Regions from separate parts of the Clostridium moutaii genome, predicted to be linked through region 1. Evidence: predicted binding sites of a transcription regulator. Region 1 holds the regulator's gene; each other region holds the start of a gene.
The links. Region 1 encodes LexA, which represses DNA repair genes until DNA is damaged. Its sites were predicted from a motif close to CNAACANNTGTTNG; they were not measured.
Positions count from the first base shown of each region.

Region 2: the regulator LexA is predicted to act here: its motif matches at 1,542-1,555, upstream of recA (recombinase RecA).
Region 3: the regulator LexA is predicted to act here: its motif matches at 1,339-1,352, upstream of AB8U03_RS09930 (putative DNA modification/repair radical SAM protein).

Region 1 covers NZ_JBGEWD010000005.1:147,134-150,427, forward strand. Annotated here, with positions in the region: gene AB8U03_RS07220 (tyrosine recombinase XerC) at 1-355, shown strand, start outside; gene AB8U03_RS07225 (hypothetical protein) at 416-826, opposite strand; gene lexA (transcriptional repressor LexA) at 937-1,545, shown strand; gene AB8U03_RS07235 (methionine gamma-lyase family protein) at 1,620-2,900, opposite strand; gene hfq (RNA chaperone Hfq) at 3,007-3,255, opposite strand.
Region 2 covers NZ_JBGEWD010000003.1:210,530-213,823, forward strand. Annotated here, with positions in the region: gene rimO (30S ribosomal protein S12 methylthiotransferase RimO) at 1-825, shown strand, start outside; gene pgsA (CDP-diacylglycerol--glycerol-3-phosphate 3-phosphatidyltransferase) at 809-1,396, shown strand; gene recA (recombinase RecA) at 1,622-2,662, shown strand; gene rny (ribonuclease Y) at 2,902-3,294, shown strand, end outside.
Region 3 covers NZ_JBGEWD010000008.1:99,873-103,166, reverse strand. Annotated here, with positions in the region: gene AB8U03_RS09935 (TIGR03915 family putative DNA repair protein) at 1-1, opposite strand, end outside; gene AB8U03_RS09930 (putative DNA modification/repair radical SAM protein) at 18-1,304, opposite strand; gene AB8U03_RS09925 (glycoside hydrolase family 68 protein) at 1,516-2,961, opposite strand.

The DNA of each region.
Region 1 (3,294 bases):
CATGAAGGCTCTGAGCAATTACCTGACTGAAAGGAACAGCCATTATAATAAGATAAAGGATAAGGATGCCCTTTTCATAAGCAGAAATTACATCAGAATAAATAAAAGAACTGTGGAATTGATGCTGAAAAAATATTTGAAAAATGCTGGCCTGGACAGTGAAAAATATACACCTCATAAGCTCAGGCATACTGCAGCTACTCTTATGTATAAATATGGAAATGTAGACATTAGAAGTCTTCAAAAAATACTGGGCCATGAAAATGTATCCACTACTCAAATCTATACCCATGTGGATGATGAAAAACTTAGAGAAGCAGTAAAATCAAATCCTTTAAGTGAAGAAGAGGAATAATAGCATTTCAACCAAAAAATCAAAGGCTGAGATTTTTTTTCCAGCCTTTGATTTCATATGTTATTTATTTTTAGTTTTTTTCTGAATCCTTATAAGACCTGGATATTCTTCATATGCAACTTCTTTAAAAGTATCTTCATTCTCTAAAACTTCCTTCAACCCATCTATATCATTTATAAATCCAACAAGGTTATCTTCTTCTTTTTCACTGTTTTCATTTAAATCTTCTTCATTAAGTTGATAATGAGAATCAAATGAATCATAGTTGCTTTCTTCCTTTTCATATCTTCTGGATTCATTTTCATCATCTATGATATCATCAATTTTTATAGCTCTCATGTCATAACCTTCCATCTCAAGGCATTTACCACAATTGTTGCATTTTTTACTTGAATTCAAGTCACATAATTTACACTCACCACAGTCATCACACACTTTGTTTTTATCAAATATACAATAATTATCTTTCATACATAATATTCTCCTTCTTAATTATATAATAAATAGTATAGAACATAAGTTTGATATTTGTCAACTTTTGTGATATAATTCACATAAATAAGTTATAGGAGTGTTTTTTTATGAGAGATTACAGTAATAATAGACAACTTCAGATATATGAATTTATAAAGTCTCAAATTAAAGAAAAGGGTTACCCGCCATCTGTTAGAGAAATATGTGCGGCTGTGGGGTTAAGGTCTACTTCTACTGTTCACAATCATCTGGAGAGATTGGAAAAACGTGGGCTTATAAAAAGAGATGGCATTAAATCCAGAACTATAGAAATTATAGAAAAATCAATTCCACAAAAAGAGATGATTGATATCCCCATCATAGGTGATATAGCCGCAGGCATGCCTATTTTAGCAACGGAAAATGTGGAAGACTTTTTCCCTATTCCCGTGGATTTTATTAAAAATGATAAAAAACTATTTATATTGAGAGTAAAGGGAGAAAGCATGATAGATGCAGGTATATTGAATGGAGACTTTTCTATACTGGAGCAGACTAATTTTGCTGAAAATGGAGATATAGTTGCAGCTTTAATTGGAAACGAGGCTACTTTAAAAAGATTTTTCAAACAAGAAAGCAATATAAGGTTACAGCCGGAAAACAAGAATATGCCGCCTATTATAGTGGATGACTGTAAGATTATAGGCAAGTTAGTGGGCGTATATAGAAGATATTAAGTTTAGTATATAATAGTTAAAAACAGAGATCTGCTTTATTTTAAAGTAAATCTCTGTTTTTGAACTTGTATTTTCTACAGTATACTGGATAAAGCTATGAGTATGCCCACTTTGGCATGATCAAAAGTGAGCCCGCCTTGAAGATATCCGATATAAGGTTCTCTTATAGGGGCATCTGCGGATAACTCTATGGAAGATCCCTGTACAAAAGCCCCCGCAGCCATTATAACTTGATCTGAATATCCAGGCATATCCCAGGGTTCACACTGAGCAAATGAATCTATTGGTGATCCCTTTTGGATGGAACTGCAGAAATTTATTAATTTTGATTTATCATTGAATTTAATTGCCTGTATTATATCACTTCTTTTATCATTGTATTTAGGAAGAACTTCAAATCCTGCCAGTTCCATAATTCTCGCACAAAAAATAGCACCTTTTACTGCCTCTACAGAAATATGCGGGGCTAAAAATAGTCCTTCATATAAAAGCCTCATGACTCCGAAAGTGGAGCCACATTCCCCTCCTATTCCAGGAACAGTAAGTCTATAGGAAGCTTGGGTGACGTAATCTTTTTTACCTACTATATACCCTCCGGTAGGCGCTATGCCGCCGCCTATATTCTTTATAAGAGAACCTGCTGCTAAATCGGCACCTACATCTGTGGGCTCCAATGTATCTATAAATTCCCCGTAGCAATTGTCTACAAAACATATTACATTTGGGTTTATCTGTTTTATAAAATCAATTATACTTTTGATTTCAGATATGAGAAGAGATTTTCTCCAGCCGTAACCAGTGGATCTCTGTATATGAACCAACTTTATCTTATTGTTTTTTTTCAGGTGCTCCCCTATGCTCTTAAAGTCTATTTTATTATCTTCAGTTAAATTTACCTGCTCATAATTTATACCATATTCTTTGAGAGAACCTAGTTTTTTATCCGTATCTATTCCTATTAAACTATGTAGGGTATCATAAGGAGTACCACATACAGAAAGCATTGTATCTCCAGGACGTAAGTTGCCAAAAATTGCACAACAAAGGGCATGGGTACCATTTACAAAATGAGGCCTTACAAGTGCACTTTCTGAATTGAATATTCTGGCATATACCCTATCCAGAGAATCTCTTCCTATATCACCATATCCATAGCCGGAAGAATTGGTAAAATGAGATTCGCTTATTTTTTCCTGCTGAAGGGCATCTAAAACTTTTATCTGGTTATATTCTCTTATCTCATCGTAATATTCAAATTGATCTTTCACATCATCCAGGGCCTTTTCGTATAAGTTTATTATTTCTTTACCTATTTTATATCTGTTTTTAAGTTTTTCTTTAGTTATTTCCAGCAATATTTTTACCTCCTTAAAGATGTTAAAATAACGCATAGAAAGGGAATAGGCATTACCTATTCCTCATCTATAGTTTATAATAACCATATGACTTGATGTTTTTTAGTTATTCTTTATCATCTGTTTCAATTGGTGTATTAAATAAGATTGATTTTATGGGTGTAATAGTGGAAATTGCATGTTTATATACCATCATCTGCTTGCCAGCACAATCTAATATAACTGTAAAATTATCAAATCCCTTTACTGTTCCTCTAATTTGAAATCCATTGGTCAGATATATGGTAACTGAAATTTTGTTTTTTCTTGCACCGTTTAAAAAAATATCCTGTAAATTATTAGCTGGTTTACTCATAGTTCTCACCCTCCGTAATTTTATTATATAATTCTATAA
Region 2 (3,294 bases), on a different contig from region 1:
TATAGAAGCAGGAGATTGGATAATTTGCTGCAGGAATGCAGTGATTTAGCTCTACAGGGAGTTAAGGAAATAATACTTATTGCACAGGATACTACCAGGTACGGAATTGATCTATATGGTAAAAAAATGCTTCCTGAACTCATTAGAAGGGTATCTAAAATTCATGGAATAGAATGGATTAGATTACTTTATTGTTATCCTGAAGAGATAACAGAGGAGCTTGTAAATGAGATTGCTGAAAATGATAAGGTGTGCAATTACATAGATATACCCCTTCAGCATATAAGTGATGATATATTAAAACTTATGGGGAGAAAAGGAAGAAAAGCAGGCATAATAAAAATTATAGATGAGCTTAGAAAAAAAGTGAAGAACATTTCAATTAGAACTACTATAATAGTTGGATTCCCTGGGGAGACTGAGGAAAATTTTAGTGAACTAAAAGATTTTATAAAGCTTACGAAGTTTGAAAACATGGGAGTTTTTAAATATTCTCGGGAAGAGGGAACTGCAGCTTTTAAAATGAAAAATCAAATTCCAGAGGAAATAAAGTCAGCCAGAGAAGGGGAATTGATGATACTTCAGCAAAAGATTGTGGACTCAATTGAAAAAGATAAAATTGGCAATGTTTATAAAGTGCTTGTAGAAGGTAAAAAAGGGAAGCTGTGGTATGGAAGAAATTATGCAATGGCCCCAGATATAGATGGGCTTGTATATATAAAATGTAAAAATAATTTACAAATAGGTACTATGATTGATGTAAAAATAATTCGTAGTATTGAATATGATTTGTTAGGAGTTGTATGTGATGAATTTAGCAAATAAACTTACAATACTTAGAATGTTATTGATTCCATTTTTTTTGATCTTTATGGCTGTAAAAGATATGCCCTATGGAAAAATTATTGCAATAGCTATTTTTGTAATAGCTTCAATAACAGATAAATTAGACGGGTATATAGCCAGGAGCAGAAATCAAATTACTAGATTTGGGAAATTCATGGATCCTCTAGCAGATAAGCTTTTAGTTACTGCTGCACTCATATCATTGGTTGAATATCATATAATACCAACTTGGGTGGCAATGATAATAGTAGCTAGGGAGTTTGCAGTAACAGGTCTCAGAACAATTGCGGCAGCAGAGGGAATTGTAATAGCAGCCAGTCCTTGGGGCAAGGCTAAAACTGTAACGCAGATAGTAGCTATAATACTTGCGCTTATAAACTTAAATTACAATCATGTATCTTTGGGAATACTCAGAAGTGTTATAAATCATCCACATAGAATTTTAAATTGGACTACGGATATCGCCATGGCTATAGCAATAATTATGACTTTAATTTCAGGCATAGATTATTTCGTGAAAAATAAAGAGGTAATGAAACCAGATAGATAATAGATCTGATGATTAAAATGCATTTATGTGTCCATAATTAAAATATGTTTAAGTGGAGAATGGATATTTTCAGTTTTTGCACAACAGCGTAAAATAATTAATTAAATCTGTTGACTAGGGATAGAATATAGTATATAATTTATTTAGAACATGCGTTCGTATAAGAAAGGAAGTGATCCTTTGGGAAATTTAAATAATGAAAAGTTACAGGCTATAGAATCTGCCATGGTGCAGATAGAAAAACAATTTGGAAAGGGTGCTATAATGAAACTGGGGGAAAATAGTGTGCTAAATGTAGATGCTATTTCGACAGGATGTCTTGATTTAGACATAGCCCTTGGTATTGGAGGAGTTCCAAGAGGAAGGGTAACAGAAATATTCGGACCTGAATCTTCAGGTAAGACCACGGTGGCCCTTCATATAATTGCAGAAGCTCAAAAATCAGGTGGTGCAGCAGCTTTTATAGATGTGGAACATGCACTTGATCCTACTTATGCAAAGAACTTAGGAGTTGATATAGAAAATTTGATTGTATCCCAGCCGGATAGTGGAGAACAGGCACTTGAAATTACAGAAGCATTGGTGAGATCTAATGCCATAGATGTTTTAGTAGTTGATTCAGTGGCAGCTTTGGTTCCAAAAGCCGAGATAGAAGGAGAAATGGGAGATCCCCATGTAGGACTTCAGGCAAGACTTATGTCTCAGGCACTCAGAAAACTTACATCTTCTATAAATAAATCCAAATGTGTGACTATATTTATAAATCAGCTTAGAGAAAAAGTGGGAGTTATGTTTGGAAATCCTGAAGTTACCCCAGGGGGAAGGGCACTGAAATTTTATGCTTCTGTCATAATGGAGGTAAGGAGATCCGATGCTATAAAACAGGGAGATACAATAGTAGGTAATAGAACTAAAGTGAAAATTACAAAGAATAAAGTGGCACCTCCTTTTAAACATGCTGAATTTGACATAATGTATAATCATGGCATTTCCAGAGAGGGAAATGTGCTGGATGTAGGAGTCAGAGAAGAATTGATACAAAAAAGTGGTTCATGGTTTTACTATAAAGAAACGAGGCTTGGACAAGGAAGAGAAAATGCAAAACAATTTTTCAAGGAAAATCCAGATATTTTACTGGAAATAGAAAGTAAAATACGAGAAAAGTACAATTTGTCTGAGTTAAAAAAATCTTCATCAGATAGTAAAAAAGAAAAAAGCAGCAAAGTAGATACAAAAAAAGAAGAACAAAAACATCTGGATATATGATGTTGTATGAAATCGCAAGATAATAATCCTGCGATTTTGCATATGTATAATTATAATAAATATATACATAGAATAAGATGTATATAACTTGACAATAATTAAAATATAATATAAAATTAAGACAAATTCTGGTTTATCATGTATTTAGGAATTGCCAATTGAATAATATGACACCTTTTCTATGCTTGCATATTTAACTATGATATAGATTTCATAATAGAAGCAAAGGAGGTGTTCATGTGAATTCCGTAATAATATATGAGATTATTGCTGGTATACTAATAGCTGCCATTTTATTAGTTGAATTTAAAACTACTAAAAATAAGGCAAATGCTATAAAATCACAGGCTCAAGAGGAGTCTAATAGATTGAAGGAAGAGGCTATGCGAGAAGCCGAATCCCGAAAAAAAGAAGCTATACTAGAAGCTAAAGAAGAAATTCATAAATTAAGAAATGATGTGGAAAGAGAATCCAGAGATAGAAGAAATGAAGTTCAAAGGCTGGAAAGAAGATTAATACAAAGAGAAGAGTTACTTGATAAAAAAAGTGATGCTTTTGAGAAAAAAGAGATTAGTCTAGATAAAAAACAGCAGGAAATTGATAAGTTACAGACAAAAGTGGATGAATTATAT
Region 3 (3,294 bases), on a different contig from region 1:
TTTTATAAATCCTCCTACTATATCAATGATAATTTATCCAAAAAAGATAACTGCTCATAGTCCTCATGAGAGGCAAAATTCTTGTAATATCTGTCCGCTGCTCCTTTGGACATTAGGGATCTAATTACAGCATCCCTTGTTGTATTAAGATTCTCAGCCGATTTACCGCTGCAAATCACAAAATACCGTGCTCTTTTAAGCACAACCCCCAGTTTTTTCAGGCCGTCAAAATTCAATAAAAAATTACGGCGGGCAGTTACAATCCGTCTGGCACTTCTAACTCCAATACCCGGTACCCTCAATAAATCTTCATAGGGTGCATAGTTTACATCTATAGGAAAGTATTCCCTGTGATTCAATGCCCAATTACATTTTGGATCTATGTAAGGATTAAAACTCTGATGATTCCCATCCAGAATTTCACCTGCCTTAAAGCCATAATATCTTATAAGCCAATCCGCCTGGTAAAGGCGGTGTTCCCTTAAAAGCAAAGGCTCTCTATTTATCTGAGGCAGCAGAGAGTTTTCAGAAACTGGAACATAGGCAGAAAAGAAAACTCTTTTCAGCTTGTAATTTCTGTAAAGGCCTTCAGTTAAATTCAAAATCTGAAAATCTGTATCACCCGTTGCCCCGACAATCATCTGAGTACTTTGACCTGCGGGCACAAATTTAGGTGTGCTTCGATACTTTACCAGATCCATGGAATTTTCCTGTATGCGGTGTTTAATATATCCCATGGGTTTTAAAATAGAATGTTTTGACTTATCCGGAGCCAGAAGCTTCAAGCTGTTCTGGGAAGGCAGCTCTATATTCACACTCATCCTGTCTGCCAGCATGCCAAGATGATCAATAAGCACACTGTCTGATCCTGGAATGGCCTTTGCATGGATGTATCCAAAAAATCTATATTCCTGCCTTAAAATTCGCAGTACCTCAATCATTTGTTCACAGGTGTAATCAGGATTTTTCAGCACACCGGAACTTAAAAAAAGGCCCTCAATGTAATTGCGGCGATAAAAATTCATTGTAAGATCCGCCAGTTCTCTAGGTGTAAAAGAAGCTCTTGGCACATCATTTGAACGGCGATTGACACAATATTTACAGTCATAAGCACAGACATTCGTCATCAAAACCTTCAACAGAGAGATACACCTTCCATCTGCTGAAAAACTATGGCATATGCCACAGGCTTCAGAGCTTCCAATGCCACCGGCTGCAGCCTTTCTGTCCACTCCACTTGAGGTACATGCCACATCATATTTTGCTGCATCAGTGAGAATTTTAAGTTTATGAAACATATCCATAAAATCATCCCCTTATTTTCCTTTATAATATTATAGAACATATGTTTCTATAAAGCAAAATTTTTTTATCATATTGGGGATTTAACAATAATTTTTTATAGCGAATTAGTTTTTACAAAAAATCAAAACCACCAATTAGCTTTATTTCTAAAAATTAATTGGTGGTTAGGTAAATACTAATTCATATATAAAAATATTAATATCAAACTAGTTAATGAAGATTACTTATCAACTGTCCCTGTGAAAGGATGCTGTTTGGTACAACAGACGTCTTTGAGCCTTGAACGTTAAGTAAAAAACTAGGTGCAAAGGTGGCATTATGATCTGCATAAAAACCTCTGTTAGTCATGTAACTTGTTATGACTACATCATTGCCGCTGGATTGCGGAACAGCAAAGTGAGAGTAAGTAAATGTAAGATCAGCAGGGTCAAGATCCATGTTTAATACAAGTCCACTTTTATTTAATGGTTTATATGGGCCAGTTAAGGAACCTGATACATAACCTAACATGTAAATATCTTTGTCACCTATCCCATTAATGGTCATTTTTGATCCTCTCGAATCCGTAAATAGATACCATTTACCATTCATTTTAAATATGTTGGCACGTTCGATTTCATCTGTTACTGTATTTGATGTGATCAATGGCTTCATGACCTTTTTAACTGTATAATCATCATTTAATTCAACAATGCCTAATGCACCATTGGCTAAGGATGCAAGTTGCTTTTTAGGACTCTGCAGCAGATTATTTTTTTCTGTCCGGAAAAAAGTTTCACTTCCGCTATAGTAAGCCTTATTGTATAAAGATTGATCACCTTGATAGCCATCTGCTGTCCCTGTATTGGATTCAAAAACAAGATATTTATAACCATTGTCTTCAACATAGTGTGGATCTCTTAAAGTATGATTATCTCCTGAAAGATACATGCCTTCATCCCTGAATTGTTGAACATTTTGATAAATCGTACCGTCTCCACCATCAAAGATAGATTTGTGATCTGCTATTCCGTCAATCTTAAGCGTATCAGCATCCGGTTCAGATAAATTGATTTGAGCTGTTGTCAATACTTGGTTCCCGTCACCTGTTCCTCCATCTTCTAGAGCACCCGAGAAATCTGTATAGAATAAACGAACTTTATTATCAGATGTTAATGTTGCAGATCCTGACCATTCTTGTGTCTGATATTTAAGATAAGGATCATCTGGAACAAATTTATCACTATCCTTAAATACTCTACCAGCGTTTTTCCAACTATCAATAGATGTGTCACCGATTTTTTGATAGAACAAGTAAATGGAAGTATCATTCCCGTTTTTTGGATCACCTGCCAAAGCAAAAATAAGATTGTATCCATTATAATTTGCCACCGTTCCATCTGCATTTTGCAGTGGCCAGCTATCCCACACATCTAGATTGATTAAGTTACCTGACTTATCATAACCTTTTGCTGAAGAGATATTCTTTATGGTTGATGCATCGAATTGAGGTACCTTAAATTGTACACTATTTTGCTGTCCAGGTATTTTAAGCATGTCATAACGGGTGATATGAGAAATATCATAAGTGTTTTTGTAATCCATATTGTCTTTTTCCTTCGCAAAAGCCGGATATCCACTCCCTAAAAGTAACACTCCAGTAAAGGTAAATACCATTGCTTTCTTGATAAGCTTTTTGATATTCACGTCCTTTTTCAGGCAGCTAAAAATTAAATATTTACTGAAAATAAATTTTTTAATCTCTGACTTAACCATTATTTACCTCCCAAATAACTTTTTCTTTTTTATTGCTAAAATCAAGCTACTACCAAAATTTCTATATTGTCTTTTGCTAATATATACGTAGATTTTGTTATTTTTTAGGTGGTTCATTAAAAATTTATATTTTCTATCTTCATAAAATCTACATATCAATAACGTATAATATAGCAAAACTGTTATATTTTTAATGTTAGAATTAGATCCTCACTAAAATTCAAGAATAAAAAA